Regions from separate parts of the Candidatus Aalborgicola defluviihabitans genome, predicted to be linked through region 3. Evidence: predicted binding sites of a transcription regulator. Region 3 holds the regulator's gene; each other region holds the start of a gene.
What was found. Region 3 encodes LexA, which represses DNA repair genes until DNA is damaged. Its sites were predicted from a motif close to ACTGTATNNNNATACAGT; they were not measured.
Positions count from the first base shown of each region.

Region 1 (9,750 bases), 220 kb from region 3:
TCTTCACGCGCGACTGGATCAAAGGCATTGCAAAAGACTTCATCTGCGTGTTGGACCATTACGACGACTGCAACATGGACGGGAAAAACCGAGGTGATACCTACCGCCGTATGGCGGACACCATTTTGGAGCAGGTGCGCGCGGGCAAGACGGTGTGCGCGGCGTTCTACGGCCACCCTGGTATTTTTGCCTGCATCGCGCACATCGCCATCAAGGACGCGCGGTCCGAAGGGTACGGCGCCGAGATGTTGCCCGGCATCTCCGCCGAGGACTGCCTTGTGGCCGATCTGGGCATTGACCCTGGTCGCACAGGCATGCAATCCATGGAAGCCACGCAGTTCATGATCTATGAACGCCGCATTGACCCCAGCGCGCTGCTGATCCTGTGGCAACCGTTCCTGGCCGGTGAACTCAGCCTGAAACGCTTCGAGACTACGCAGGCCCGCGTGCAAGTACTGGTAGACAAACTTGCCCGGGACTACCCGTTGGACCACGAAGTGATCCTGTATGAAGCGGCCACCCATCCGCTGGAAAGAACCCGAATAGACCGCCTGCCACTGCGCGAGCTTCCCACCGCCACCATGGTGGGCGCTACCACGCTGGTCATTCCCGCAGCGCAGGCGCTCAAGCGTGACCAGGCCATCGTGGACCTGTTGAACGCACTGCCGGAGGCACCCCTGATGCCACTGGCGCAGGCTGCTTGATCGCGTTGATCATCCGTAGATTGCTATTTAAACAATAGCCTGTTACGTATATTTCACGAGGGCTAGAGGCCTAATTGATTCATAACCATTTTGCTACTCGACACGGGTCACAGCATTTGGTTTGAAGCCCAAGTCCGCTGCCTTGCCCTTGCGGGCACGGGCTGAACGGGCGTTGTTGAGGCTGCGAATTTCCAGCGTTTCATCGCGCGCCTTGCCACCCCGGCCAATGCCGTCAATGCGTATGGAGCGGGTGTAGGCCGCCGCGCCGGCCAGGGTGTCTTTAGCTTCCAGGTCGATCAGCATCAGCCCTCGCCCGCCCTTGGCCATGGCTTTGAGTTCGGTCAGCTCGAAGGTCAAAATACGCCCACCGGCAGAGGCGCAGGCCACATGCGTGGCCGGCGCCACTAACACAGCAGGGGTGCCTAGGGATACGACCTTGCCCTGCGCCCCCGCCACCAACGAGGGGCAGCACAAGGTCTCGCCAGGGTTCACCGTAACGAATGCCTTGCCTGCCTTCTGGCGTGAGACCATGTTCTCCACCGTGGCCATAAAACCGTAACCCGCACTGCTGCTCAGCAACAGCGTGGCGTTGGCCGGCCCGGCAAAGTAATACAGCAACTGGGTACCGGCTTCTAGCTCCAGCAAAGTAGTGACCGGCTGGCCATCGCCGCGGCCACCGGGCAACAGGGACACATCAATGGAGTAGACCCGTCCATTGGAGCCAAACACCAGCAAGGTATCGACGCTGCGGCATTCAAAGGTTCCGTAAAGTGCATCCCCTGCTTTGAAGGCAAAAGTAGATGCCTCATGACCATGGCCGGTGCGGACACGCACCCAACCCTTGTTGCTCACCACCACGGTGACGGGTTCATCCACGACTTTGACCTCAGCCACGGCCTTCTTTTCGGTCTGAATCAGGGTACGGCGCGCATCGGCAAAGGTTTTGGCGTCAGCCTCGATTTCTTTAATCATCAAGCGGCGCAGCGCGGCGGGACTGCCGAGAATTTCTTCCAGCTTACTTTGCTCCGTGCGCAATTCAGACAGCTCTTGCTCAATCTTGATGGCTTCCAGCCGGGCCAGTTGGCGCAGGCGGATTTCCAGAATGTCTTCTGCCTGTCGGTCCGACAGGTTGAATCGTGCAATCAGCGCAGCCTTGGGCTCGTCCGCCTGGCGGATGATGGCAATCACCTCGTCGATGTTCAGCAACACCGTCTGGCGGCCTTCCAGAATATGGATGCGGTCCAGCACCTTGGACAGGCGGTGCTGCGAACGCCGCTCTATGGTGGTCTGGCGAAACGCAATCCACTCGATCAGCATCTGGCGGAATGACTTTTGCGTAGGCCTGCCATCCAGCCCAATCATCGTCAGGTTGATAGGCGAAGAGGTTTCCAGGCTGGTGTGGGCCAACAACGCGGTGATCAGCTCCTGGTGTTCAATGCGGCTGGTTTTGGGCTCAAACACCAAACGCACCGCAGCGTCCTTGTTGGACTCATCGCGCACTACATCCAACACACTGAGGATACTGGCCTTGAGCTGGGTCTGGTCTTGGCTTAGCGCCTTCTTGCCAGCCTTGACTTTCGGGTTGGTCAGTTCTTCAATTTCTTCCAACACACGCTGGCTGCTCACGCCGGGTGGCAGCTCGGTCACCACCAGTTGCCACTGGCCACGGGCCAGGTCTTCAATCTTCCAGCGGGCGCGCACTTTGAGCGAGCCACGACCAGTGCGATAGGCATCTGCAATATCGGTGGCGCTGCTGATGATCTGCCCACCACCGGGATAGTCGGGGCCGGGCACCATGACAAACAACTCAGCGTCGGGCAAGGACGGGGTTTTGATCAGCGCCACGCAGGCGTCGGCAATTTCGCGCAGGTTGTGGCTGGGGATCTCTGTGGCCAGACCCACTGCGATGCCGCTGGCACCATTGAGCAGGTTAAACGGCAGGCGGGCCGGCAACTGGCAGGGCTCTTCGGTGGAGCCATCGTAGTTGGGCCGAAAGTCCACCGTGCCCATGTCGATTTCGTCCAGCAGCAGGCTTGTGATCTTGGACAGGCGTGCTTCGGTGTAGCGCATGGCGGCGGCGCCGTCACCATCGCGGCTGCCGAAGTTTCCCTGGCCGTCGATCAGCGGATAACGCTGGGAAAAGTCCTGCGCCATGCGCACCAGCGCGTCGTACGCAGCCTGGTCGCCGTGGGGGTGAAAGCGGCCCAGCACATCGCCCACCACGCGCGCGCTCTTGACCGGACGCGCACCGGTGTTGCCGTTGGGTCCGCCAAAGCCCAGGCCCATGCGCGACATGCTGTACAGAATGCGCCGCTGCACCGGTTTTTGGCCGTCGCACACATCGGGCAGCACACGGCCTTTGACCACACTGAGGGCGTATTCCAGGTAGGCGCGCTGTGCATAGGTGGCCAGGTTCAGTTCATCGTCTCCGCCATCGCGGGGCGGTTCGGGGGCCAAGTCAAGAATGGGTTGGTCGGTCATGGGATCGGGAGCTTATTCAGTAGAGGCCGTGGGCACGTCGGCGGCGGGAATGGTTACGCCGTGAAACTCGCCGCGCACACGCGCGGACTCGGCGGCTACCACCTTGGTGGTCTGGTACGGGGTGGAAGCGCTAAGGCGACTGTATAGCTGCATGACTGAACGCACGTAATTCTGCGTTTCTTTGTAATTGGGAATGCGGTTGCCCGCCTTTTGTACCGCACCTTCCCCCGCGTTGTAGGCAGCCACAGCCAGCTCCAGTTGACCGGGGAATAGGTTGATGAGGTCACGCAGGTAGCGGGCGCCCGTGTGGATGTTTGTTTTGGGGTCGGTCAGCTTGGCGGCCACGGTGCCGCTGTGGTCACTGGTCAGCCCATAGCGTTGCCCGGTGGCGGGCATAACCTGCATGAGACCTACCGCACCCTTGGGCGACACGGCCGTGGCATTAAAACCGGATTCAGTGGCGATCACCGCTTGCAGCAGCGCCATGTCGAGCTGGTTGACGTCCGCCGCTGCGCGTACATGGGGTTTGACGGCCAGAAAGCCCGGCGATAGTTCCAGGCGACTGATGGATTTGGCCGGCAAAGTGGCGCTTACCAGCCGCGACACGCCAGGAATGGCGCCGCCGGCGCTGGCTGCGTCGGGGGCTGGCATGCCATGGAACATGAGCTTGTAATGACTGTCCAGCTGGCTCGAGGCAAAGTGCTTGACCCCTCGCGCATCCACATAGGTCCACATATCGGCTTGCGCCACCTGCGTGACGCAGGCCAGCAGTCCGAACAAAAACAAAGAGCCTAGTCGGAACATCAGACGTCCACCTCAACGGAGTCGCCATGCAGCTCCATGAGCTCGCGCCGGGCCGCCGCTTCGCCCTTACCCATCAGCTTGGTGATCAGCGCCTCAGTGGCACCGAAGTCGATGGCGCCGAGCGCGACGGGCAGCAGGCGGCGGGTGTCCGGGTTCAGCGTGGTATCCCACAATTGCTCGGCGTTCATCTCACCCAGGCCTTTGAAGCGGCTGATGGTCCACGCGCCTTCGCGCACACCTTCTTTGCGCAGCTTGTCCAGAATGGCCGTCAACTCGCCATCGTCCAGCGCATAAGCCTTGCTGGCCGGTTTTTTGCCGCGCGCCGGGGCATCGACCCGAAACAACGGAGGGCGTGCCACATACACGTGGCCCGCCTCGATCAGCTTGGGGAAATGGCGGAAGAACAGCGTGAGCAGCAGCACCTGGATGTGTGAGCCGTCCACATCCGCGTCGCTCAGGATGCAGACCTTGCCATAGCGCAGACCCGTTAAATCCGGTGTGTCGTTGGGGCCATGCGGATCTACGCCAATGGCGACTGAAATGTCGTGAATTTCGGTGTTGGCAAACAGGCGGTCACGGTCCACTTCCCAGGTATTCAAGACTTTGCCACGCAGGGGCAGAATAGCCTGATTTTCCTTGTCGCGGCCCATCTTGGCACTACCGCCGGCCGAGTCACCCTCGACCAAAAATACTTCGTTGTAGGCAATATCTTTGCTCTCACAATCGGTCAGCTTACCCGGCAGCACGGCCACGCCAGAGCTCTTGCGCTTCTCGACTTTTTGCCCGGCTTTTTGCCGGCTCTGCGCGGCCTTGATTGCAAGCTCGGCCAATTTTTTGCCGTATTCCACGTGCTGGTTCAGCCACAGCTCCAGCGCAGGGCGGACAAAGCTGGACACCAGGCGCACCGCGTCGCGCGAGTTCAGGCGCTCCTTGATCTGGCCCTGAAACTGCGGGTCGAGCACTTTGGTGGACAGCACGTAGCTGGCGCGAGCAAACACGTCTTCGGGCATGAGCTTCACGCCCTTGGGCAAGAGCGAGTGCAATTCAATGAAATTCTTGACAGCAGTGAACAGGCCATCGCGCAGGCCGCTTTCGTGTGTGCCACCGGCGCTGGTGGGAATGAGGTTGACGTAGCTCTCGCGCACCGGCTGGCCGTCTTCGGTAAAGGCGACGCACCAGGCAGCGCCCTCGCCTTCGGCAAAGTTGTCATTCTGGCCATCGGCAAAACCGTCGCCCTCAAACAGTGGGATAACTGGGTCACCGTTAAGCGTTTGGGTCAGGTAGTCGCGCAGGCCACCTTTGTACAGCCAAGTTTGTGTCTCCTTGGTCTTCTCAATCAACAGAGAAACACTGACGCCAGGCATCAACACGGCCTTGCTGCGTAGCAAATGCGTGAGTTCAGCCATGGGCAAGATGGCAGACTCGAAGTATTTGGCATCCGGCCAGGCACGCACCGTGGTGCCGGATTTGCGATCACCGTCCACAGTTTTGCGGCTCTCCAAGGGCTGTGTCACATCCCCGTTCTCGAACACGATGGTCGCCACCTGGCCTTCACGGTAGCTGGTGGCCTCCAGCCGTTTGGCCAGGGCATTGGTCACGCTCACGCCCACGCCATGCAAACCGCCAGAGAAGCTGTAGGCGCCGCCCTTGCCCTTGTCGAACTTGCCGCCGGCGTGCAGGCGGGTGAACACCAGCTCAATCACCGGTGCTAGTTCTTCGGGATGCAGGCCAAAAGGAATGCCGCGCCCGTCGTCTTCAATCGATACCGAGCCATCGGTGTGCAACGTAACCTTGATCTTTTTGCCGTAGCCACCCAGTGACTCGTCGGCTGCGTTGTCCAGCACTTCCTGGATGACGTGCAGCGGGTTGTCGGTGCGGGTGTACATGCCCGGGCGCTGTTTGACCGGCTCCAGTCCTTTGAGAACGCGGATGGAACCTTCAGAGTATTCGGGGGTGGGTTTGACTGCCATAGGGGGCGCATTGTAATAGCTGCGCGCCATGTAGCTGTATACATACACAGGAATATCATTTGGGCAATGTACCTGCGCTGCAGGGTTAACCCGAATTTGTGACAATCACACCATGCACCGATCCGACCACAGGCCTCTCTCCACCGTGCAAGTGCTGGCCTGTGGCGCCGCCATCGTCACATTGTCCATGGGCATTCGACATGGCTTTGGACTGTGGCTGCAACCGATTACCCAGGCGCAGGGCTGGACCCGCGAGACCTTTGCACTGGCCATAGCTATTCAGAACCTGGCCTGGGGTATTTTCGGTATCTTTGCCGGCATGGCCGCCGACCGGTTTGGCGCCTTTCGGGTCATCATTGTTGGCGGGGTCCTTTATGGCCTGGGATTGGTTGGCATGGCGCAGGCCTCCACGCCGCTGCAGTTTTCTTTGAGTACGGGTGTGCTGATTGGCACGGCACAGGCCGGCACAACCTATGCTGTTATTTACGGCGTGATTGGCCGTAATGTCAGTGCCGACAGACGCTCCTGGGCCATGGGTGTAGCGGCCGCTGCGGGATCGTTCGGCCAATTTCTGATGGTGCCGACCGAGGGCTTTCTCATCAGCCATTTCGGCTGGCAGCAGGCCCTGGTGTTGCTGGGCTTGGCAGCCCTGCTGATGATTCCTCTGGCCTGGGGACTGCGCGAGCCAGGCTTTGGCAGCGTTTCGACGCAACCGCGTGAGCAGACCATTCTTCAAGCCCTGCGTGAAGCTTTCAAGTACCCCAGCTTCCAGCTTTTGATGGCCGGATATTTTGTCTGCGGCTTCCAGGTGGTCTTCATCGGAGTGCATATGCCAAGCTACTTAAAGGACAAGGGTTTGTCGCCCCAAGTCGCCAGCTACGCCCTGGCACTGATTGGCCTATTCAACGTGTTTGGCACCTACGCGGCCGGTGTGCTGGGTCAGAAGTTGTCCAAGAAAAATATCCTGGCGTTCATTTATTTTGCGCGCGCCGTGATCATTGCCGTTTTTCTATGGACCCCACTCTCACCGACCAGCGTGTATGTATTCTCGGCGGCGATGGGGACTTTGTGGCTGTCCACCGTGCCCATCACAACCGCAACCGTGGCACAGATTTTTGGCGTGACGCATCTGTCCATGTTGGGTGGCTTTGTGTTTTTCAGCCACCAGATTGGCTCCTTCATGGGGGTGTGGCTGGGCGGCTATTTGTATGACAAGACGGGCAGCTACGACATCGTCTGGTATATCGCTATCGCCCTGGGTGTGGCGGCCGCACTCATCAATCTTCCGGTCAAGGAGGCGGCCATTGTTCGCAACTTCTCACGGGGCGTGGCCACGCCATGAAGCTGTTCTGGCACGGAGTTTGGTGGGCAGTTGCGGCGGCGGTGTTGGCGGCCGTATTCCTGCTCTATACCCAGCCAGAGTTCATGGTGCAAATGGCTAACCAGCTGTGGTCATGCTTCTGAATCCCTCAGACTGGATCGTGCGCTGGTCGCACTTGCTGACCCCTGGTGCAACGGTACTGGACGTGGCTTGCGGCTCCGGTCGCCATCTGGCCTGGTTTGCCGGGCGAGGCCACCCCGTAACCGGCGTGGACCAATCCATTGCCGCTGCACAGGACCATGCTCCGGGTGCTGAATTGGTTTGTGCCGACATTGAAAAAAGCGACTGGCCCCTGTGCACAGAAGGCGGGCAGGTGCGCACCTTTGGCGCCGTCATTGTGGCCAACTACCTGTGGCGCCCCCTGCTGGACACACTGGTGGCCAGCGTCGCCCCGGGCGGCGTGTTGCTGTATGAGACCTTTGCCGATGGCAATGCCCAGTTTGGGCGGCCGTCCCGCGCTGATTTCTTATTGCAGCGCGGCGAACTGCTGAAGGTCTGTGAAAATCTGGACGTGGTGGCCTACGAGCACGGCTACCTGCAAACCCCACCCAGGGTCGTGCAACGCATTGCAGCGAAGCGCGCCACGCCGGTCTGCGCGCACACGCCGGATTGGGTGCGCCAGACACTCTAGGTAGAATCATTGATTACCGAACATATGACTGATATGAACTCATCTCAAGGCCCCATCAAAGGCAGCATCGTGGCCCTGGTCACTCCGATGCAGGACGACGGCTCCGTGGACTACGCAGCGCTACGAAAGCTGATCGACTGGCACATTGCTGAAGGCACCGACTGTATTGGCGTGGTCGGCACCACGGGTGAGTCCCCCACGGTCAATGTGCAGGAGCATTGCGAAATCATCCGCGTGTCGGTCGAACAATCGGCCGGGCGCGTACCCATCATGGCTGGTTGCGGCGCCAACTCAACGGCTGAAGCCATTGAACTGGCCCGCTTTGCCAAGAAGGTCGGGGCGGATTGCCAGTTGCAGGTGGTCCCCTACTACAACAAGCCCACGCAAGAAGGCCAGTACCTGCATTTCAAATCCATTGCCGAGGCAGTCGATTTACCCCTGATCTTGTACAACGTGCCGGGTCGCGCCGTTGCCGATCTGCAGCACGACACCGTGTTGCGCCTGGCCCAAGTGAGCGGCATTGTGGGAATCAAGGAGGCCACCGGCAATATCGAACGTGCCCAGTGGCTGATCAAAGAAGCACCCAAAGGCTTTGCCATCTATTCCGGTGATGACCCCACAGCTGTGGCTCTCATGCTGTGTGGCGGACATGGCAACGTGAGTGTGACGGCCAACGTGGCTCCCCGCCTGATGCACGAACTGTGCATGGCAGCCATTGCAGGCAATGTGCAGCGCGCTATGGAGATTCAGCTCCAGTTGCTACCCCTGCATAAAGCTTTGTTCGTAGAATCCAACCCTATTCCAGTCAAGTGGGCCGTTGCACGCATGGGGCTGTGCAGCCAGGCGCTGCGCCTCCCCCTGACCGTGCTGACGCCCGCTAACCAGCCGGCGCTGGAACGCGTGATGCAAGCCACCGGTCTGCTATAAGTAGCCATTCCATTTTGAGGATTTCTGTGAACCCCCTATTCAAACTGACGCTCATCAGCACGGCAATCGCGCTGTCAGCCTGTACCGTTCTCGAAGCCGACAAGGTGGACTACCGCAGTTCCAGCAGCGCCAAGACCCCCTCACTGGAAGTTCCGCCCGATCTCACCCAACTGTCCAAAGATACCCATTACGCCGTGATCGGCGGCACGGTATCGGCGTCGGGACTTAAATCAGGGCAAACCACAGCGACCGCGACGCCAAACGTTGCCGCCGTCGCCATGGGTGACGTGCGCATTGAGCGCTCCGGCAACCAGCGTTGGTTGGTGGTCAACCGCCCGGCTGAAAAGCTGTGGGAGCCCGTAAAAGACTTTTGGCAGGAGAACGGATTCTTGCTGGCCATGGACCAGAAATCCCTGGGCATCATGGAGACTGACTGGGCCGAGAACCGCGCCAAAATTCCGCAGGACTTTATTCGCGCAACCCTGGGTAAGCTACTGGACTCGCTCTATTCCACAGCCGAACGTGACAAGTTTCGCACCCGCCTGGAACGCAATGCCAATGGAGAGACAGAGATTTTCATCAGCCACCGCGGCATGGTGGAAACAGTAAACAACGCACGCAAAGACAGCACTATCTGGCAACCCCGCCCAGCGGACCCGGAACTGGAAGCAGAGTTTTTGCGCCGTCTGATGGTCAAGCTCGGCGTTAATGAGGCCCAATCCAAGACTTTGGTCGCCGACAGCATTGTTACCAAGAAAACAGCAACCGTTGTCACTGAAAACGGCCAGCCGGCGGTTCGCATCGAAGAGGGTTTCGACAACGCCTGGCGCCGCGTTGGATTGGCCCTTGACC
Region 1 covers NZ_JADJKN010000006.1:270,374-280,123, forward strand. Annotated here, with positions in the region: gene IPI80_RS08905 (SAM-dependent methyltransferase) at 1-704, shown strand, start outside; gene parC (DNA topoisomerase IV subunit A) at 798-3,185, opposite strand; gene IPI80_RS08915 (lytic transglycosylase domain-containing protein) at 3,198-3,989, opposite strand; gene IPI80_RS08920 (DNA topoisomerase IV subunit B) at 3,989-5,959, opposite strand; gene IPI80_RS08925 (MFS transporter) at 6,072-7,301, shown strand; gene IPI80_RS08930 (hypothetical protein) at 7,298-7,423, shown strand; gene IPI80_RS08935 (class I SAM-dependent methyltransferase) at 7,414-7,971, shown strand; gene dapA (4-hydroxy-tetrahydrodipicolinate synthase) at 8,005-8,898, shown strand; gene bamC (outer membrane protein assembly factor BamC) at 8,925-9,750, shown strand, end outside.
Region 1: IPI80_RS08920 (DNA topoisomerase IV subunit B) is a predicted target of LexA. The motif match lies at 5,993-6,010, and genes of this name have one in related genera.

Region 2 (9,750 bases), on a different contig from region 3:
CGCTTTCAAATAGCAGCGCTCACACCACAACGCCCGACCCATAGGACGAAACTGATGCCGACGTTAGCAGATGCCGCCCATTCCGACAAGGGACTTATGCACGCACTCCCACTCTTTTTTGATAGCGCAAACCCTACTGCGAGTGCCGCCTCTGCAGTTTTTTCCCCAAGAGGATGACCAAAGCGGCACCTGCTACCGCACCGAGGTAATGCAGGCTGGGGTATGTCCTAGCAATACTTTGCAGCGCGGTATCGCCGACAATGGTCTCACCCCCCACCCAACCGATCAGGGCTGCTCCCAGCAGGATGATGATGGGAAAGCGCTCCATCAGCTTGATCATCAAGGTACTGCCAAAGACTACCAGCGGAATGCTGATGGCCAGACCCAGAATCAACAGAACCATGTTGCCCTTGGCCGCTGCCGCAACGGCGATCACATTGTCCAGGCTCATGACGAGATCGGCAATCAGGATGGTACGAACCGCCGCCATCAATCCGCCGCTGCCCTTGGACTCAGTGTCCTCGTGCTCCTCCTCGCTGAGCAATTGCACGCCAATCCACAGCAACAGCAAGCCGCCAACGATTTGAAGGAAGGATAGTTCAAGCAGCTTGGCCGCCACCACCGTCAGGGCAATGCGCAAAACAACGGCCGCGCCGGAGCCAAAGAAAATGGCCTTCTTTTGCTGTCCCGCTGGCAGAGAACGCGCCGCCAGAGCAATGACCACCGCATTGTCCCCGGACAAAATGATATTGATCCAGACTATCTTGAGCAGACCGATCCAGAAGTCCGCGCTGCCCTGCCATTCCATCGTTCCGACTCCCGCTCGTCAATGCAAAAGCGCCCCAAACATGCCGCTTGGAGCGCTTCCATGGTGTGGTGCACAGTGTAGCGGCCTGGCCGCAACTGTCGCCGTTATGTGTTACAGCATGGCCTTGAGCAGCTTTGCCATTTCGGACGGATTGCGTGTGACCTTGAAACCACACTCTTCCATCACCGCCAGTTTGGCATCGGCTGTGTCAGCACCGCCAGAGATCAACGCACCGGCATGGCCCATGCGTTTGCCAGCCGGTGCCGTGACACCTGCGATGAAACCAACGATCGGCTTCTTCATGTTGAGCTTGCACCAGCGGGCGGCTTCGGCTTCGTCGGGTCCACCAATTTCGCCAATCATGATGACGGCGTCGGTATCGGGATCGTCGTTGAAAGCGCGCATCACGTCGATGTGCTTCAAACCGTTGATGGGGTCGCCACCAATGCCCACTGCAGTAGACTGGCCCAGACCGATTTCAGTCAACTGCGCCACGGCCTCATAGGTCAGCGTTCCGGAACGTGACACCACACCGATACGACCCTTGCGGTGGATGTGTCCGGGCATGATGCCAATCTTGATTTCATCCGGCGTAATCAACCCAGGGCAATTGGGGCCAAGCAACAAAGTCTTCTTGCCGCCAGCGGCCTCCTTGGCCTTCATGCGATTACGCACTTCCAGCATGTCACGAACCGGGATGCCTTCGGTAATACAAATGGCCAGATCCAGATTGGCTTCGACGGCTTCCCAGATGGCCGCAGCAGCGCCAGCCGGTGGCACATAAATCACCGACACCGTGGCGCCAGTTTCCAATGCGGCTTCTTTAACCGAAGCATAAATCGGGATATTGAAGATGGACTCGCCAGCCTTTTTGGGGTTCACACCCGCCACAAAGCAGTTCTTGCCGTTGGCGTATTCCTGGCACTTTTCGGTGTGGAACTGACCGGTCTTGCCGGTGATACCCTGGGTGATGACCTTGGTGTCTTTATTGATGTAAATTGACATGAAATTCTCCTAATCAGTTGAGGACAGAGCTGGCTCGCTTTGCGAACTGCGGTCTGTCCCGCAAGGTCTCACGCATTCACCGCTTTAACGGCTGCCTGCGCAGCTTCTGCCATGGTGTCCACGGAAATGATGGGCAGACCGCTGTCCTTGAGCATCTGCTTGCCCAACACCTCATTGGTACCCTTCATGCGCACAACCAGCGGCACATTCAGGTTGGTGGCCTTGCACGCGGTGATCACGCCGGTGGCAATGGTGTCGCACTTCATGATGCCGCCAAAGATGTTGACCAAAATGGCCTTGACCTTGGGGTTTTTCAGCATGATCTTGAAGGCTTCGGTGACCTTCTCGGGGGTGGCACCGCCGCCCACGTCCAGGAAGTTGGCTGGCTCTGCGCCAAACAGCTTGATGGTGTCCATGGTGGCCATGGCCAGGCCGGCGCCGTTGACCAGGCAGCCGATGTTGCCGTCCAGGCTGATGTAGGCCAAGTCGAACTTGGATGCTTCGACTTCGGCCGGATCTTCTTCGTCCAGATCGCGGTAGGCCACGATTTCGGGGTGGCGGAACAGGGCGTTGGGGTCAAAGTTGAACTTGGCGTCCAAGGCCATCACGTTGCCCTTGCTGTCGCGGTTCAGCGGGTTGATTTCCACCAAGGACGCGTCGGTGTCCATGTAGCACTTGTAGAGCTTCTGGAAAATGTCCACGGCCTGTGCCGTAGACCCTGCGGGCATGCCGATGGCATCGGCAATCTTCTTGGCTTGCGCCTCACTCAGACCCGTCAGGGGGTCGATGAATTCGGTGATGATCTTCTCGGGCGTGGAGTGCGCCACCTCTTCAATGTCCATGCCGCCTTCACTGGAGGCGATGAAGGCCAGTTTCTGCGACGCACGGTCGGTCACGATGGACACGTAGTATTCCTTTTGGATGTCGGCACCGTCCTCGATATAGAGGCGACGCACCTTTTGGCCGTCGGGGCCAGTCTGGTGGGTCTTGAGCTGCATGCCCAGAATTTCTCCGGCGATGCGCTTGACGTCCTCAATCGTCTTGGCGACCTTGACGCCGCCGCCCTTGCCGCGGCCTCCGGCGTGAATCTGCGCTTTGACGACCCAGACCGGGCCACCCAGCTTTTGTGCGGCTTCAACAGCCTCTTGTACGGTAAAGGCGGGGATGCCGCGGGGCACCGGCACACCGAATTGGCGCAAAATTTCTTTGCCTTGGTATTCGTGAATTTTCATGACGTCTCTTTGGGGGCTGGACAATCTTCACCAGTTTGCAGCGAACATGGCTGCGAATCTGGCACTGGACACATCTAATACGAAATGTATCATGTTGCAACGCACCAAACTTGTGGCTGGCTTACAGCCCGGTTTGGCTCCGAACCCTTTTTCCCCTTTGGAGCCGCTTGTGCGGCAGTGGCATGAAAAAAATATTTATCGATGGCGAAGCCGGCACCACCGGCCTGCAAATCCGGGAACGGCTGCAAACTTTGTCCGGTGTGGAACTCATCAGCATTGATCCGGCTTTGCGCAAGGACGCCACTGCCAAACAGGCCCTGATGGCCCAGGCAGATCTGGTGATTCTGTGCCTGCACGACGATGCTGCTATTGAATCCGTAGCGATGATTGACGATTTGACGCGGGCTAACAATGGAATTGGCCCAAAAATTATTGATGCATCCACCGCCCACCGCACGGCACCGGGCTGGGTCTATGGGTTCCCCGAGCTGGCCGCAGGCCAACGCGACGCCGTGGCGCGGTCCAGCCGCGTGGCCAACCCCGGCTGCTATGCCACTGGTGCCATTGCGCTGATTCGCCCACTGGTGGATGCTGGCCTGTTACCGGCCGACTTTGCGCTGTGCCTGCCCTCTATCAGCGGCTATTCCGGCGGCGGACGCACCATGATTGAAGCCTACGAGGCCGGCACCGCGCCTGCCATGGAACTCTATGGGTTGGGGCTCAAGCACAAGCACATTCCCGAAATCATGCGCTACACGGGTTTGACCCGGCGTCCGCTGTTTGTGCCGTCGGTCGGTAATTTCAAACAGGGCATGCTGGTGCAACTGCCCCTGCATCTGGATACCTTGCCGGGTCAGCCCAGCGCACATGACCTGCACCAAGCACTCGCCCGGCACTATGCCGGCAGCGAATGGGTCACGGTTGAGGCGGCCACGCCCGACCAGAAGCTTGATGCCGTGGCGCTGGCTGACACCAACCAGATGGAATTGCGGGTGTTTGCCAATGATGCCAAGGCGGATGGATTCGCCCACGCGGTGCTGATTGCTCGGTTGGACAACCTGGGAAAAGGCGCTTCGGGTGCTGCTGTGCAGAACCTCAAGCTGATGCTCGGGTTGTAAACCCTGGCGACTGCTCCGCTCGTACGCGGCAAGGGACCCGCCGGGCGGCTCATGCTGCCAAATGCGCAGAAATCGCCGCCCGGCGTGCCCCTTGCCGCTGGATGGGTGCCAATTTCGTTATTCATCTTCACTGCTGGTTACCACGCGCCGGATGGCCTCGCCGCCAAAGCCGCGACTGGCCAGAAAGCGCATCTGCTTGGCGCGGCCTGAGGCATCGGTAGCGGGCTCACCGAATTTTTTGCGCCAGACTTCCCGCGCACGCTCCACTTCGGTTGCCCGCAGCTGCTCCATAGCGCCCAACACTGCCTCCGGTGCCAGCCCCTTGCTTTGCAGCTCCTGGCGTATGCGTGCCGTGCCCAGCTTGGCAGAGCGGCGGTTCAGCACCGATTCGAGCACGCGCTGTTCGTTGATGAAGCCCTTGGCCTGCAGGTCGTCCAGCGCTTTGGCCAAAGCTCCCGGCTCTTCCTCAAACTGGGCCAGTTTGCGCTCCAGCTCGGCACGGGAATGCTCCCGTGCGCTGAGCAAGCGCAAGGCCCTGCCTTTGAGAGACAGCGGTGTCGTGGTGGCCATGGTGGACGTAAAGGCGGGAGTAGCTACAACTGCTATTGTTTTTATAGCTACTTACGTATATTTCACGAGGGCTGGTCGGCCTTTTTGCTTGAAGTTTTGGTTTTGATTTCGGGCTCTGGCGCGCCGGGCAGCAGAGGGATGCCCAGTGATTCGCGCACCCGGTTCTCGATTTCCATGGAAAGCGCTTTGTTTTCGCGCAGGAACTCGCGGGCGTTGTCGCGGCCCTGGCCGATTTTCTCGCCTTTGTAGGCATACCAGGCACCGGATTTTTCCAGGATGTTGGCGTTCACGCCCATGTCGATGATTTCGCCGTGGCGGCTGATGCCTTCGCCAAACAGAATGTCGAACTCGGCCGTCTTGAACGGAGGCGCCACCTTGTTCTTGACCACCTTGACCTTGGTTTCGTTGCCAATGGCTTCGTCACCCTTCTTGATGGTGCCGGTGCGGCGAATGTCCAGGCGCACCGAGGCGTAGAACTTCAGCGCATTGCCGCCGGTGGTGGTCTCGGGGCTGCCGAACATCACGCCGATCTTCATGCGGATCTGGTTGATGAAGATGACCATGCAGTTGGTCTTCTTGATGTGGGCGGTGAGCTTGCGCAGGGCCTGGCTCATCAAACGGGCTTGCAGGCCGGGCAGGCTGTCGCCCATTTCGCCTTCCAGCTCGGCCTTGGGGGTCAGTGCCGCCACCGAGTCCACCACGATCAAATCGACCGCGCCAGAGCGCACCAGACTGTCCACAATTTCGAGCGCCTGCTCGCCGGTGTCGGGCTGGCTGATCAGCAGGTCTTGCAGGTTGACGCCCAGCTTTTGCGCGTACTGGATGTCCAGCGCGTGTTCGGCGTCCACAAAAGCACACTGGCCGCCTTGTTTTTGCATCTCGGCAATCACCTGCAGGGTCAGCGTGGTTTTACCGCTTGATTCTGGTCCGTAGATTTCGACCACCCGGCCGCGCGGTAGGCCGCCCACACCCAGGGCAATGTCCAGCCCCAGTGAGCCGGTGGAAACCACCTGGATGTCTTCAATCACCTCGCCTTCGCCCAGACGCATGATGGTGCCTTTGCCGAATTGCTTTTCGATCTGGGCCAGTGCTACTTGCAGTGCCTTGGCTTTTTCGGCGTTGGCGCCATTGGTGTTGTTGGGGTTCTTGACGGGTGCGTCCATGGAAATCTCCTTAAAAATCAATGAGGTGGTGCATCACAGTACTTGTGATTAATTACAGGCTGTATGCGTAAACAGTAGTTTAACGGTGTTTATTGAAATTCGTATACACATTTTTTAGTCAGTTTGCATTACTATTTGCAATATGCCTTCCACACCTGTTTCAGAGTCCACTACTTGGCGCCAAACCCACATCGGCCACTGGCTGCGCCACGCGCTGGCGCAGTTCGACGCACGGGTCATGGAACTGATGGCCCGCCATCCAGCCGTACCCCTGGGCTTGAGCAACCTGGCTGCGCGCGGCCAGGTGGGCGCCGCCCACATTCACATCACCCGCCACCTCGCACCCGAAGGCGCACGTCTGACCGCGCTGGCACAAGCCGCCGGCATGAGCAAACAGGCCATGGGCACATTGGTGGACCAATGCGAAGCCTGGGGGATGGTTGTGCGTGAAAACGATCCCCTGGACGCGCGGGCGCGCCGGGTGTGCTTCACTGCCACGGGGCTGGCCTGGCTGGGTGCCTACCACGATGCTGTGGCCCAAGCCGAGGACGAGTTGCGCCATGCCGTAGGCACCGAAGTGGCTACCGTAGTCACACTGGGCCTGGAAGCCTATTGCGGCCGATGAATACCCCGCACCAACCCACACCTCAGGCAAGCCTAGAATGGCAAAAAAACCCGTGCTGTGGCCGGTTGGGCGCCACTGCACACATAACCAGGAGCACACATGCGGATTTTGATTGCCGAAGATGACCAGGTATTGGCTGACGGTCTGCTGCGAGCCCTGCGCAGTGCCGGTGCCGCCGTGGACCACGTGGCCAGCGGCTCTGAGGCCGATGCAGCGTTGATGACCAACACCGAATTCGATCTGCTGATTCTGGACCTGGGTTTGCCCAAGATGCATGGGCTGGAAGTGTTGAAGAAATTGCGCGGTCGTGGCTCTTCGTTGCCGGTTCTGATCCTCACGGCAGCCGACGCGGTGGACGAGCGCGTCAAGGGTCTGGACTACGGCGCCGATGACTACATGGCCAAACCCTTTTCCTGCAAGAGCTTGAAGCCCGCGTGCGCGCTCTGGTACGCCGCGGCATGGGCGCCACCAGCAGCAGCATCAAGCACGGCCCGCTGGTGTATGACCAGGCCGGTCGGGTGGCCACCATCGACGGCAAGATGGTCGAACTCTCGGCACGCGAACTCGGTCTGCTGGAAGTTCTGCTGCAGCGAGCTGGCCGTTTGGTCAGCAAGGACCAGCTCGTGGAGCGCTTGTGCGAGTGGGGCGAAGAGGTCAGCAACAACGCCATCGAGGTGTACATCCACCGCCTGCGCAAGAAGATCGAAAAAGGCCCGATCCGCATTGCCACCGTGCGCGGGCTGGGCTATTGTCTGGAAAAAATTCCAAATTGAAGATATTCCAACGCGAGCAACGCAGCCTGTTCGGGGAGATCCTGGACTGGATGCTGACGCCGCTGCTGCTGCTGTGGCCGGTGAGCCTGGTGCTGACCTGGCTGGTAGCGCAGGGCATTGCTGGCAAACCCTTTGACCGGGCGCTGGAATACAACGTGGGCGCCCTGGCCCAGTTGGTCACGGTCAAGCACAACAAGGCACAGTTCGTGTTGCCCCTGCCTGCCCGCGAACTGTTGCGCGCCGACGATTCCGACACCGTGTACTACCAGGTCATGGGTTCCAATGGGGAGTACCTCAGCGGCGAAAAAAATCTGCCCATGCCACCCGAGGATGAAAAGCTTCTTCCCGGCGAGGTGCGCCTAAGGGACGCTGAGTTCCGTGGCATGGGTATCAAGGTAGCCTATACGTGGGTCAAACTGGACTTGCCGGACAGCAAGCCGGCCCTGGTCCAGGTTGCAGAGACAATGGACAAGCGCTCAGTGCTGGCCACCGAAATCGTCAAGGGCGTGATGCTGCCGCAATTCGTCATTTTGCCGTTGGCGGTGCTGTTGGTATGGTTGGCGCTGGTGCAGGCCATCAAACCGCTCAACCATCTGGAAGAACGCATCCGTGCCCGTAGCCCAGACGATTTGAGCCCACTGGATGCGCAGGCCGTTCCGTTGGAGGTAGCGCCTCTGGTGTCGTCCGTCAATGGCCTGCTGGAACGCCTGAAAGATTCAATTGCTACGCAAAAGCGCTTTCTGGCCGATGCCGCACACCAGCTCAAGACCCCGCTGGCGGGATTGCGCATGCAGGCCGACCTGGCCCAGCGCGAGGGGGCCAACGCTGAAGACTTGAAACAGTCGCTGCGACAGATCGGGCGCTCCAGCATCCGGGCCACCCACACCGTCAACCAGCTGCTGGCACTGGCGCGCGCCGAGAGCAGCGGTACGGTCATGACCCAGCAACCTTGTGACTTGGTGCGCCTGACCATGGATGTGATCCACGACAGCCTGCCACGCGCCATGGACAAATACATCGACCTGGGCTACGAAGGCGAACAACCCGGCGGTGAGGAAGTAAACCTCCAGGGCAATCCGACGCTACTAAAGGAAATGGTGCGCAACCTGGTGGACAACGCCATCAACTACACCCCCTCCACCGCTGATAAACCCGGCGTCATTACCGTGCGCATTCTGCGCGATCCGTTCAGCAAAATTTTGGTGCTGCAGGTGGAGGATTCCGGCCCCGGCATTCCCGCCGCCGAGCGTGAATTGGTGTTCCAACCCTTTTACCGCGTGCTGGGCACCGAGGCTGACGGCTCTGGCTTGGGCCTGCCCATCGTGCTGGAAATTACCCGCCAGCATCATGCCAGCATCACCATAGAAGACAGCCACCCGGGCCACTCTCCTCCCGGCACCTGTTTTACCGTCCGGTTTACGCAGTTTGATTGAAGCCTAGGCCTGTTTCCAGGGCCAACAGTCCATTCAACCGCAGGGCTTGAGGGTACGCCCGGCAAGAGCCGGCTTGATATCGTTCAAACGGTTCTTCTGTTCGGCCGTGAGCGCTGGCAGCTTGAGCTGGTTTTGATCGCCTTGGGCACGTTCCCGCACCACCTTGGCGGTGCGAATCCCGCGCTGGCTCGTCAAGCGCGACAACTCGGCGGCAGCGGCGGCTTGCGTATCAAAGCCACCCAACGAAAAACCCGGCTCCAGATCGGGGTTGGTCAGCGGTTGCGCCACCAGATTCATGACCGCCAGTTCAGCACGCTTCTTGACCATGGCATCGGCATTGGCGAACTTGCCCATGTAGACAATCCAGCGCTCGGATATGTGGACTGAATCAAACTGCCAACTGCCCTGCGCCAGAGCAGACTCCAGCGCACGGCGAGCCACGGCCATCTGGGCATCATCAAACGGACCGGCCTGCAGGCACTCCTTGGGCGCTGAATCGGCCTGCGCTTGGCTCTTAACCCGATTGAACTCGGCTGGGCTCATTACGTGCAACGATTCGGGGCGTATCTGTTGCGCTGCGCGTTGGGGCTCACTTTGCGGGGCTGGTCCATAACCGTAGGCGCGCAGCAGGCCGTCACTCCAGGCAAAGTACAGGCCGTTGGCCAATATCAGGATCAATATAAGGAAACGCAACATGGGTTCAGAAACGGGATTCGCACGCACCAGCCAGCGGCCGCACACTGACCTCTGCACTGGTAATCTTTTTGACACCGCCATCAGTATGCACCAAGAGTGCACCGCTGGCGTCCACGCCTTGGGCGGTACCAGCCACCCCGTCCGTACACACCACGCCACGCCCGTACAAGATGTCACGCGCATTGAAGGCCGCTACCAGCGGAGCAAAACCTTGCGCCGCAAACCGCTGAAGTGCCCGCACTAGGGGCACTACAACGTGCTCCAGCACATCTGGCGCCAGAACGTCGGGCAATACATCCCGCAAACCGGCCGGCGGCGTGCGCAGTC
Region 2 covers NZ_JADJKN010000002.1:734,534-744,283, forward strand. Annotated here, with positions in the region: gene IPI80_RS03880 (TerC family protein) at 134-808, opposite strand; gene sucD (succinate--CoA ligase subunit alpha) at 920-1,813, opposite strand; gene sucC (ADP-forming succinate--CoA ligase subunit beta) at 1,882-3,045, opposite strand; gene argC (N-acetyl-gamma-glutamyl-phosphate reductase) at 3,228-4,163, shown strand; gene recX (recombination regulator RecX) at 4,281-4,733, opposite strand; gene recA (recombinase RecA) at 4,796-5,896, opposite strand; gene IPI80_RS03910 (MarR family winged helix-turn-helix transcriptional regulator) at 6,039-6,521, shown strand; partial or broken gene IPI80_RS03915 (response regulator) at 6,621-7,294, shown strand; gene IPI80_RS03920 (sensor histidine kinase) at 7,291-8,727, shown strand; gene IPI80_RS03925 (SPOR domain-containing protein) at 8,761-9,423, opposite strand; gene IPI80_RS03930 (biotin--[acetyl-CoA-carboxylase] ligase) at 9,428-9,750, opposite strand, start outside.
Region 2: recA (recombinase RecA) is a predicted target of LexA. The motif match lies at 5,955-5,972, and genes of this name have one in related genera.

Region 3 (9,750 bases):
CCATTTTGATGGTGCCGAGTTGAGCGGCGTGGTTGCAGAGGTTGATAAATTGTTCTCACAACGATTTGATGCGCTGGTGAATTCGCTGGCGCTAGGCAAGCCCCCTAGTGGTCCTGGCGGCAACCATGGAGGCGGTCATGGTGGTGGCGGACGAAAGCCACGGCATCTTCACTGACGACTGAGTATGTTGAACGGCGATGTGTAAGAACGTTAACGCCGGACAACTGGTTTAGCGGGATGCACTTCGGGTAATTTCGTGGCTCGTGGATGGAGCATCGCTTTCTGGTGACTGCGTTTGTGATTTCAGATTCCCAAGACATCACGGCCATATTAAAGGCCGAGTAAGAGGCCCAGATTGAAGTTCAACTGCAGCAAGAGCACAACGTTAAGCGTCAACTGGCACTAGTGTCCACCGCAGTCAGGCCGAAGCGCGCAGCCAATATTTGCCGGCAATTCAAGCAAGCGGCCGCCTCCATGGTTGAGGAAGCCCACCTCTCAATGAGTTGTGGACTGTTTTTGCTCGTGGGCAACGTTTTACGCGATCTTTGGTTTTGGGTTGTATTTGCCAAGTTCTGCTTTGGCCACGGCGTTGCGGTGAACTTCGTCCGGGCCATCCGCAAAGCGCAATGTTCGCGCATTGGTGTAGGCATAGGCAAGTGGGAAGTCGTCACACATGCCGGCCCCGCCGTGCACCTGCATGGCCCAGTCAATCACCTCGCAGGCCATATTGGGTGCCACGATTTTGATCATGGCAATTTCATTCTTGGCAAATTTGTTTCCGGCCATATCCATCATCCAGGCGGCTTTGAGCGTGAGCAGACGCGCCATGTCAATCTTGCAACGCGCTTCCGCAATACGCTCCTGGGTCACAGTCTGGGCAGCAATGGGCTTGCCAAATGCAACGCGTAGCGAGGCGCGCTTGCACATCAGTTCCAGCGCGCGTTCTGCCAGACCAATCAGGCGCATGCAGTGGTGAATTCGTCCGGGGCCAAGACGTCCTTGCGCGATTTCAAAACCACGACCTTCCCCCAGAAGAATGTTGCTGACTGGTACACGGACGTTTTCAAACAGCACCTCCATGTGGCCGTGAGGCGCGTCATCGTAACCAAACACGTTTAACGGACGCACAATCGTGATGCCTGGTGTCTTTGCTGGAACCAGTACCATGCTTTGCTGTGAATGGCGAGCGGCCTCGGGGTCGGTCTTTCCCATGACGATGAAAACTGCGCAGCGTGGGTCGCCTGCACCCGAAGTCCACCATTTGCGGCCATTGATAACGTAGTCGTCGCCTTGTCGTTCGATGCGGGTCTCAATGTTGGTGGCATCGCTGGACGCTACCTGGGGTTCGGTCATGGCAAAGGCGGAACGGATCTTGCCTTCAAGCAGTGGTTTGAGCCAGAGTGCCTTGTTCTCCTCCGAACCGTAGCGGGCTATGGTTTCCATGTTGCCGGTGTCGGGCGCGGAGCAGTTGAACACTTCGCTGGACCACATCACGCGGCCCATGATCTCGGCCAGCGGCGCGTACTCCTGGTTGGTTAAACCAGCACCTTCGTAGCCGGATGCCTGGGCACTATCGACGGGTAGAAACAAGTTCCACAGGCCCGCTGCTTGGGCTTTGGGTTTGAGGTCTTCAATGGTTTTCAGTGGTGTCCAGCGCTTGCCTGCAGCCGTGTTGGCAGCGATTTCGGCATGGTAGGCACCTTCAGCGGGGTAGATGTAATCGTCCATGAACCGCAGCAGGCGGGCCTGAAGTTCTTTTGTTTTTGGCGAATAGTCAAAGTCCATGGGGTCTCCAATTAAGGTATGCGGAAAATGGGTAAAAACGTTAGTGGATGGCGCAGGCAAACTTCCAGGCCATCTGTGCCAACGGGCGTGCTCCCGCTGCGGACGTGACGGCTTGCGCGCTGGACGCCGTGCCTGCTTCGACGCGTTTGGCAATGCCTTGCAGAATGGCAGCGATGCGGAACATGTTGTAGGCCATGTAGAAGTTCCAGTCGGCCTTGAGCTGTTCTGGTGTTACGAGACCCGTCCGCTCACAGTACATGCGGATGTACTCGTCTTGTGACGGTATGCCCAAATCCACCAAATCGAGTCCGGCAATACCACGGAACGAGCCTGGAGGGATATTCCAGGCCATGCAGTGGTAACTGAAGTCGGCCAAGGGGTGGCCCAGGGTTGACAACTCCCAGTCCAGTACGGCAATGATCTTGGCCTGTTCGGAGTCGAACATCAGGTTGTCCAGACGGTAGTCGCCGTGCACGATGCTGACCATCTTGTCGTTACGGGCCATAGTCGGAATGTTTTTTGGTAGCCACTCCATCAATTGGTCCATCTCGGCAATGGGCTGGGTGATGGACGCCATGTACTGCTTGCTCCAACGGCCAATCTGCCGCTCAAAGTAATTGCCAGGCTTGCCATAGTTCTGCAAGCCCTGCGCGGCCACATCAACCTTGTGCAGGGCTGCAATCACACTATTCATTTCGCTGTAGATGGCTGCGCGTTTCGGGCGGTCCATGCCCGGTAGCGATTGGTCCCACAGAATGCGACCTTGCATGAACTCCATCACGTAGAAGGCGCGCCCGATGATGGATTCGTCCTCGCACAGACAGTACATGTGGGGAACTGGCACATCCGTGTCCTGCAACCCACTCATGACTGCATACTCGCGCTCCACTGCGTGGGCCGAAGGCAGCAGCTTGGCTACGGGGCCGGGCTTTGCCCGCATCACATAGCTCTTGCTGGGGGTGATCAACTTGTAGGTGGGATTGGATTGCCCACCTTTGAACATTTCCACGCTGAGCGGGCCGGCAAATCCCTTCAGATTTTGGTCCAACCAATTGGTGAGTGCGTGGACGTCAAACGCATGTTGATCGGATACTGGACGTGTGCCCAAGAAATGGTCAAATTCACTCATGGATGTGGAGCAGTAGTTGGATGAGGTCGTCGGGTTCAGTTGTCAGCGTCAATGATTTGCATCAGTGCATGGCGATCGCGAATAACCAAGCCACCCTGCTCGATGCGGATGGCGCCTTCGCGCTCCATGGACTTCAATTCCTGGTTGACCCGCTGACGCGATGCCCCCAGCAGTTGCGCCAATTCTTCCTGGGCTAGTTGTAGGCCAATGCGCATCTCGGTTGAATCGCTCAGCGATGGCACGCCGTAGCTGCGTACCAAGTGCAGTAACTGCTTGGCCAGGCGTGCGCGCAGTGGCAGGGTGTTGAGATCTTCCACCAAGCCGTACAACTGACGTATGCGTCGCGAATGCAGGCGCAACAGGGCTTCGTAGAGTTCCACATGCAAGGCCAGAATTTTTTTGAAGTCCGCCTTGGCGACACACAGGATGGTGGAGTCCCCATGGGCGTAGGCATCGTGCGTGCGCCGGTCGCCGTCGAAGATGGACACGTCTCCAAACCAGATGCCCGGCTCCACGTAGGTGAGTGTGATTTGCTTGCCGGATATGGAGGTTGAGCTCACCCGTACCGCACCCTTGGCGCAGGCAATCCAATCCTCCGGTGGTTCTCCACGTGCGGCAATCAGATCGCCATCTTTGAAACGTTTGACGTAAGCGCATCGCAGTATGTCGTGTTTGAGCGAAGGGGACAGGGATGAAAACCAGCGACCGGTGTTGATCGCTGAACGTTCATCAATAGTAAGGATGGGTTCGTCCATGGCTTGTCTTTTGGGTGACTGCGTGTGTCGAAGGTGACAGCACCATTGTGACCTGCGGGGTGGCGGCTGGTACACGTATTTGTCGCCTGTGTGTCTGGTGTTGGTTGTAATAGAACGCACCCAGACAGGCCCTGCTTATGCGAAAATTCGTGACATAAATGGTTTCTTATAGAAAATATAGATTTGCAATTCTGGGAACAGCTGCGCTTTGTTTGGCGATCAGCAGCCCAGCACTGACCCTGGGCCGCGCCCGGGGGGCGGTGCTGTTGGGGCAACCTCTTAAATTGACGGTTTTGATTCAGACGGATCCGCAGGACGACCCGTATTCGCAATGCTTCGAGGCTGATGTTTTCTATGGAGATAGCAAGCAGGATGCCAGCCGAGTGACTGTCAGCAGCAACGTCACAGCGGGATCACAGTCGGGAACTGTCGTCGTGAACGCCAGTGCCCGTGTCGATGAACCCGTTGTTACTGTGTACTTGCGCGCAGGGTGCGAGCACAAGACGACGCGAAGTTTTGTCTTGTTGGCAGATCTGGCCAGCGAAGGGCAGCCCGCACCTGCAGGCGGGCGTGAGCAGGCTCCTGCGCAGTCACCGATTACATTGCCAGCGGCTACAGCCCCCGGCACGGGGGCGGTTGATCGTTTGGCAGTCGCCAAACCGGCAAAGCCTGTCAAGGCGGTGAAGAGGTCCACAAAGGTCCAACCGTCCGAACCCGTTGCGGCGACTACTGTGGCGATTTTGCTTGCCAAGCCAGTCGCACCCCGCCGGGCCCATCTCAAGTTGGCTCCGTTGGATTTGACGATAGAGCGCGATCCGACGCTGAAACTGAGCAGTGAATTGGTGCTTGGGGAAGGTGAGGACTTGCAAAAGCGTGCAGAGGCCGTGGCCTTGTGGCGATCACTCAATGCCAGCCCGCAAGACATTCTCAATGCCGACAAGCGGCGTTTGTCCATTGAAACGGATCTCAAAGGGTTGCAGGCGGTGACTGCAAAAAATAATCAAACCTTGCAGGATTTGACCGCACGGCTTGGAAAGGCCGAATCCGAGCGCTATCTAAATCCGCTGGTCTATGGTCTGCTGGCATTTTTGCTGGCCTGTTGCGCAGTAGTAGCTTTCGCATGGTGGCGGATGCGTCAGGCGGGACAGAACATGACACCGTGGTGGCGTGATGGTGGTGTTTCCGTCAAGTCTGAGTGGGCGGATGCAGTGCATACCGTGCCCCCTTCGCTGCCCACGCAGATTCCCGTAGAGGAACTGTCTGAATCGGTCTTTGAAGTTGCTCCGGCGCTGACGGAAGTGGATATCGACGTCCATTTGGGTAAACCGCATACACCCGCTGCAGTCGTTGCGGCGCAAGTTGCCCAGCGCCGATCTGTACCTGTGCCTAACGTTGCAGTTGCCCGGGCTGCGGGGCATGTAGATTTTTCCAACAGTATGAATGCCAGCTTGAAGGCGCTGAACACCCGGGAGATGCTGGACGTTCGACAGCAGGCCGAATTCTTCATGACCCTAGGTCAGCATGAAGATGCTATTGGCATGCTCAAGGACAGTATAGATGGCAGCCCTGACTCCAACCCGCTGGTGTATTTGGATCTGCTACGGCTGCTGCATACCTTGGGCCGCAAGACCGAGTTTGACCAGTACCGCGATGACTTCAATGCGCTGTTTACCGGCCGTGTGCCGGCCTATACCGAATTCAATCAAAGTCAGGCGGGACTGGCGCAGGCCTATCCCGACGTGTGCAAGGAAATCAGTGCGCGGTGGCCAACTCAAGAGGCTGTTGACTACATTGAGCAGCACTTGGTGCGCGCACCAGGAGATGACCCATCCCATGGCTTTGACCTGGAGGCCTTTCGTGATCTGTTGATGCTGCATGGCATGGCACGGCGCATTATCTCCAGTTTGGACACGGGTTTTCAGCCATTTAGTGCAGTGCGGGGAGCGGCCGTTGAAACGAGCCCTAGCCCGTCGGCCTATTTGGCAACCGGCGAGAGTACTGTGGTTGATCTGGATCTTTCAGAGCCGCCAGGCAACTTGATCGACTTTGATGCGGATGAACTGGTCTCGTACAAACCCATTGCGCCACACAAGCTTAAGTGAAAACCGGGCTTACCGTCTGACTTGAAGTGCGCCGGGGTTGACGATGTTGGTCGGGGTGCCTTTGATGAAATTGACGAGGTTGTCAAAAGCAGCACCAAATAACTGTTCGTAATTGTTTTGCTCCACGTACCCGATGTGCGGGGTGCAGATGCAATTTTCCAGCCGAAGCAGCGCATGTCCCTGCAAAATGGGTTCCGCCTCAAAAACGTCAACGGCTGCCATCCCCGGGCGACCACGATTGAGTGCGCCGATAAGCGTATTGGTTTCGATCAACTCGGCCCGGGAGGTATTGACCAGCAGTGAAGTGGGTTTCATGCGCGCCAGATCCATGTGGTCAATCATGTGGTGCGTGGTGTCGCTGAGTCGCAAGTGCAGGGTGAGCACGTCGCTTTGTTCAAAAAATGCCTCGCGGCTGGCGGCGGTGGCGTAGCCATCGGCACGGGCCATTTCCAGCGATGCGTCACTGCCCCACACGACAACCTGCATGCCAAATGCGCGCCCGTAGCCAGCTACTATCTTGCCAATCTTGCCGTAGCCCCATACCCCCAGGATTTTTCCATGGAGTTCGCTGCCGATACCAAAGTTGGGAGGCATTGACCCCGACTTAAGTCCACTTTGCTGCCAAGCGCCATGTTTGAGGGTTGCAATGTACTGCGGCAACCTGCGCATGGCAGCCAATATCAGAGCCCAAGTAAGTTCGGCCGGCGCGACACCAGAGCCCATGCCCTCAGCCACGGCAATGCCCCGTTCGGTACAGGCTTGCACATCAAGGTGTTGGCCAGCGCGACCAGTTTGAGAAATCATTTTGAGCTTGGGCAGCTTCTCAATTAACTGGCGGTTGACGTGGGTCCGCTCGAGGATCAGAACGATGATGTCCGCATCCTTCAGTCGGACGGAGAGTTGACCTATGCCTTTGACGGTATTGGTGTAGACCTTGGCCTGGTAGCTATCCAGCTTGGCGGCGCATTCCAGCTTGCGGACGGCATCTTGGTAGTCATCCAGAATCACGATATTCATGGATGCCATTGTGCCTTGTCAGGCAACCCGCAATAGGCGTCAGGGTCGAATTTGGATGGGCCATTCTGACCCATACAGCTGAATATTTCAGGAAAGCGCTGCTTCGCGTGCTACCAGACGATCCAGTTCGGCACAAACGTCGGCCATACGGCCCGAGATGACCATGCGACCCGTGCTGGCGCGGGGCTGGCCGGCTTCTACCACGCGGATCACCCGTAGTGGTTGGGCTTTATCGTATCTTTCCGCTATAGCCCTCGTCGAATCTACGTAAGACGCTACAGAATTAGGAGCAAATTGAGACCTGCTCACAACTGGACTGACGTTTGTCCACGCTGCTGCCGGGCGTTTTGCGAACCACCGGTGTAACAGTTTGTTCAGCGGTTCAAAAATTCCGGCTTGGGCGATCAGGGCGATGTTCATGGTGGTAGCGTTTTCAAAAAAGGATTACATGAGCATGGTGTTGCGGATCAGGCCGACGGCCAGGCCTTCAATCTCGAACGGCTCGCCGGGTTCAACCACAATGGTCTGGTAATCCGGATTCTCAGGATGCAGCTCAATTAAATGTTTGTTGCGCCGAAAGCGCTTGACGGTCACTTCGTCGCCCAGGCGGGCTACGATAATCTGGCCGTTCTTGGCATCCTTGGTCGCCTGCACAGCGAGCAGATCGCCGTCCATGATGCCGGCGTCGCGCATGGACATGCCGCGTACCTTCAACAGGTAGTCCGGCTGGCGCTGGAACAGGCTGTTTTCCACATAGTAGGTTTTGTCCACATGCTCCTGGGCGAGAATGGGTGAACCCGCTGCAACACGGCCTATTAACGGCAGCGCCAACTGGGCCAAACCGGGCAGTGGCAGGGAGAATTGCTTGATGCGGGATTCGTGGATAGAGCGCAGGGTGTCGCTCTTGAGGCGGATACCTCGGGAAGTGCCGCTGACCAATTCGATGACGCCTTTGCGGGCCAGGGCCTGCAAGTGTTCTTCAGCGGCATTGGCGGACTTGAAACCGAGTTCGCTGGCGATTTCGGCCCGGGTTGGAGGGGCTCCGGTGCGCGCGATGGCGTTTTGAATCAGTTCCAGAATTTGCTGTTGCCGTGCGGTAAGTTTGGGACTTTCGAGCATGCTGAAGACTCCTTGGTGCTGGGCCGCTTGCTGTTGGTTCATACACACTGTTTCGGCATCCAGTAACTGTATTTTTAACCAGTTTTATTTTGTTTGCAAGGGAAATGTACAAATATGTTGAAAAAATTGGTATTTCTCGGCACAGGCGGCACGATTGCGGGTATGGCCAGCAGTGCTGGCGATAACGTGGGCTACAAGGCGGCGCAAGTCGGCGTTGACCAGTTGTTGGCCGCAATTCCGACTTTGGCCTTGGCTGTGGGGGATTGGGCGGTTGCGTTTGAGCAGGTGGCCCAAGTCGATAGCAAGGACATGGGGTGGGCGCAGTGGCGCGCTTTGGCCCAACGTGTGCAACACCAGACTTCCCAAACCGATGTGGCGGCGCTCATCATCACCCACGGCACGGATACGCTCGAAGAAACGGCATTTTTTCTGTCCCAGGTGTTGCCAGCTGCTGTGCAATCCAAACCGGTGGTCCTCACTTGCGCCATGCGCCCAGCGTCGTCGCTCACGCCGGATGGACCGCAGAACGTGCTGGACGCCGTTGCCGTGGCCCGTTCTGTTCACGCAAGGGGGGTGTTGGCGGTGTGCGCCGGTACCGTGCATTCGGCCCGCGACGTTCAAAAAGTGCATCCCTACCGGCACAATGCTTTTGATTCCGGGGATGCCGGGCCATTGGCTTATGTGGAAGAGGGCGTGGTGCGCTGGCTGCATGCCTGCCCAGTAGCAGAGCCAACCGGCACCACCGTGAGCATTTCAAATTTAACGACGGCGGCTTGGCCCCGGGTTGAAATCGTCCTGAACCATGCGGGAGCCAGCGGTGCCATTGTTCGAGCCCTTTGCGCGCCCCCTGCAGATGGAGACCCGGTAGTGCGTGGCATTGTGGTGGCCGGTACTGGCAATGGCACCATTCACCAGGATTTGGAAGCCGCTCTGCGTGGCGCGCAGCAGCGTGGTATTCGTGTGGTGCGCACCACCCGCTGTGCACTGGGCTGTGTAGTGGCAGGTACTTCTGAGCACAAATGGCCGCCATCAATAGCACTATCGCCGGTCAAGGCCCGCATTGCCTTGATGCTAGACCTTATGGCCGGCCACTGACCCATAAAAAGGTCGCATTTGTGGCCTTTTGGGGTTTGAGCCATTTGGTGAATTGTCCGCCAAGTGCTTTTCAAAACAGAGGTGTCTGCACAAACGGAGCCTGTCACATAGCCGGTCATCCCAAAATTGCCCTCGCGCGTTAAGTGTTAAGTGTCTAACCGGAGTAGAAGATTGAGCCTTACCATCCTGACAAAACAGCTGGCCATGCGTGGTTGGCACATGATTGCCACCCTGATAGTGGGCTTTGGCTTGCTGTCCAGCGCATGGGCTGATCCGCCTACGCAAGCTGGGCGCGTCGCCGACCTCGCGGGAGTGGTCTGGCTGTTCGACACGGACAATAGGGCGTGGACGCAAGTTATGCGCAATCAGACCATCGCCCAGGGCGACCGGTTGCACACCGACGCGCGGGCCCGGGTGAGCCTGCGCATCGGCTCCAGCAGTGTCTGGCTGGAGGAAAACGGCGATCTGGTTTTCGCGCAACTCGACGAAGGGCGGGTCTCCTTGCAGCTCGAAAAAGGCAGTCTGGGCCTGCGCCTGCGCACGCGCGATGCGGTGGCCGACTACACCGTGCTGACCCGTGATGGCAGCATCGTCGCGGACAGTGAAGGTCTTTTTCGCGTGGACCAGGTCGACCAAATGACCCGTGTCTTTGCACTGCAGGGGCGCGCGCACTTTGAGTCGGCACAACCGGGCGCCGCGCGAGATGTTTGGCTACGTCAGGGGGAGATGGGTGAGTTTTTGTGGGATG
Region 3 covers NZ_JADJKN010000006.1:46,083-55,832, reverse strand. Annotated here, with positions in the region: gene IPI80_RS07810 (DUF6806 family protein) at 1-175, shown strand, start outside; gene IPI80_RS07805 (acyl-CoA dehydrogenase family protein) at 535-1,785, opposite strand; gene IPI80_RS07800 (phosphotransferase) at 1,826-2,914, opposite strand; gene IPI80_RS07795 (Crp/Fnr family transcriptional regulator) at 2,950-3,669, opposite strand; gene IPI80_RS07790 (FimV family protein) at 3,882-5,771, shown strand; gene IPI80_RS07785 (D-2-hydroxyacid dehydrogenase family protein) at 5,781-6,788, opposite strand; gene IPI80_RS07780 (hypothetical protein) at 6,876-7,208, opposite strand; gene lexA (transcriptional repressor LexA) at 7,233-7,907, opposite strand; gene IPI80_RS07770 (asparaginase) at 8,022-9,002, shown strand; gene IPI80_RS07765 (DUF6600 domain-containing protein) at 9,174-9,750, shown strand, end outside.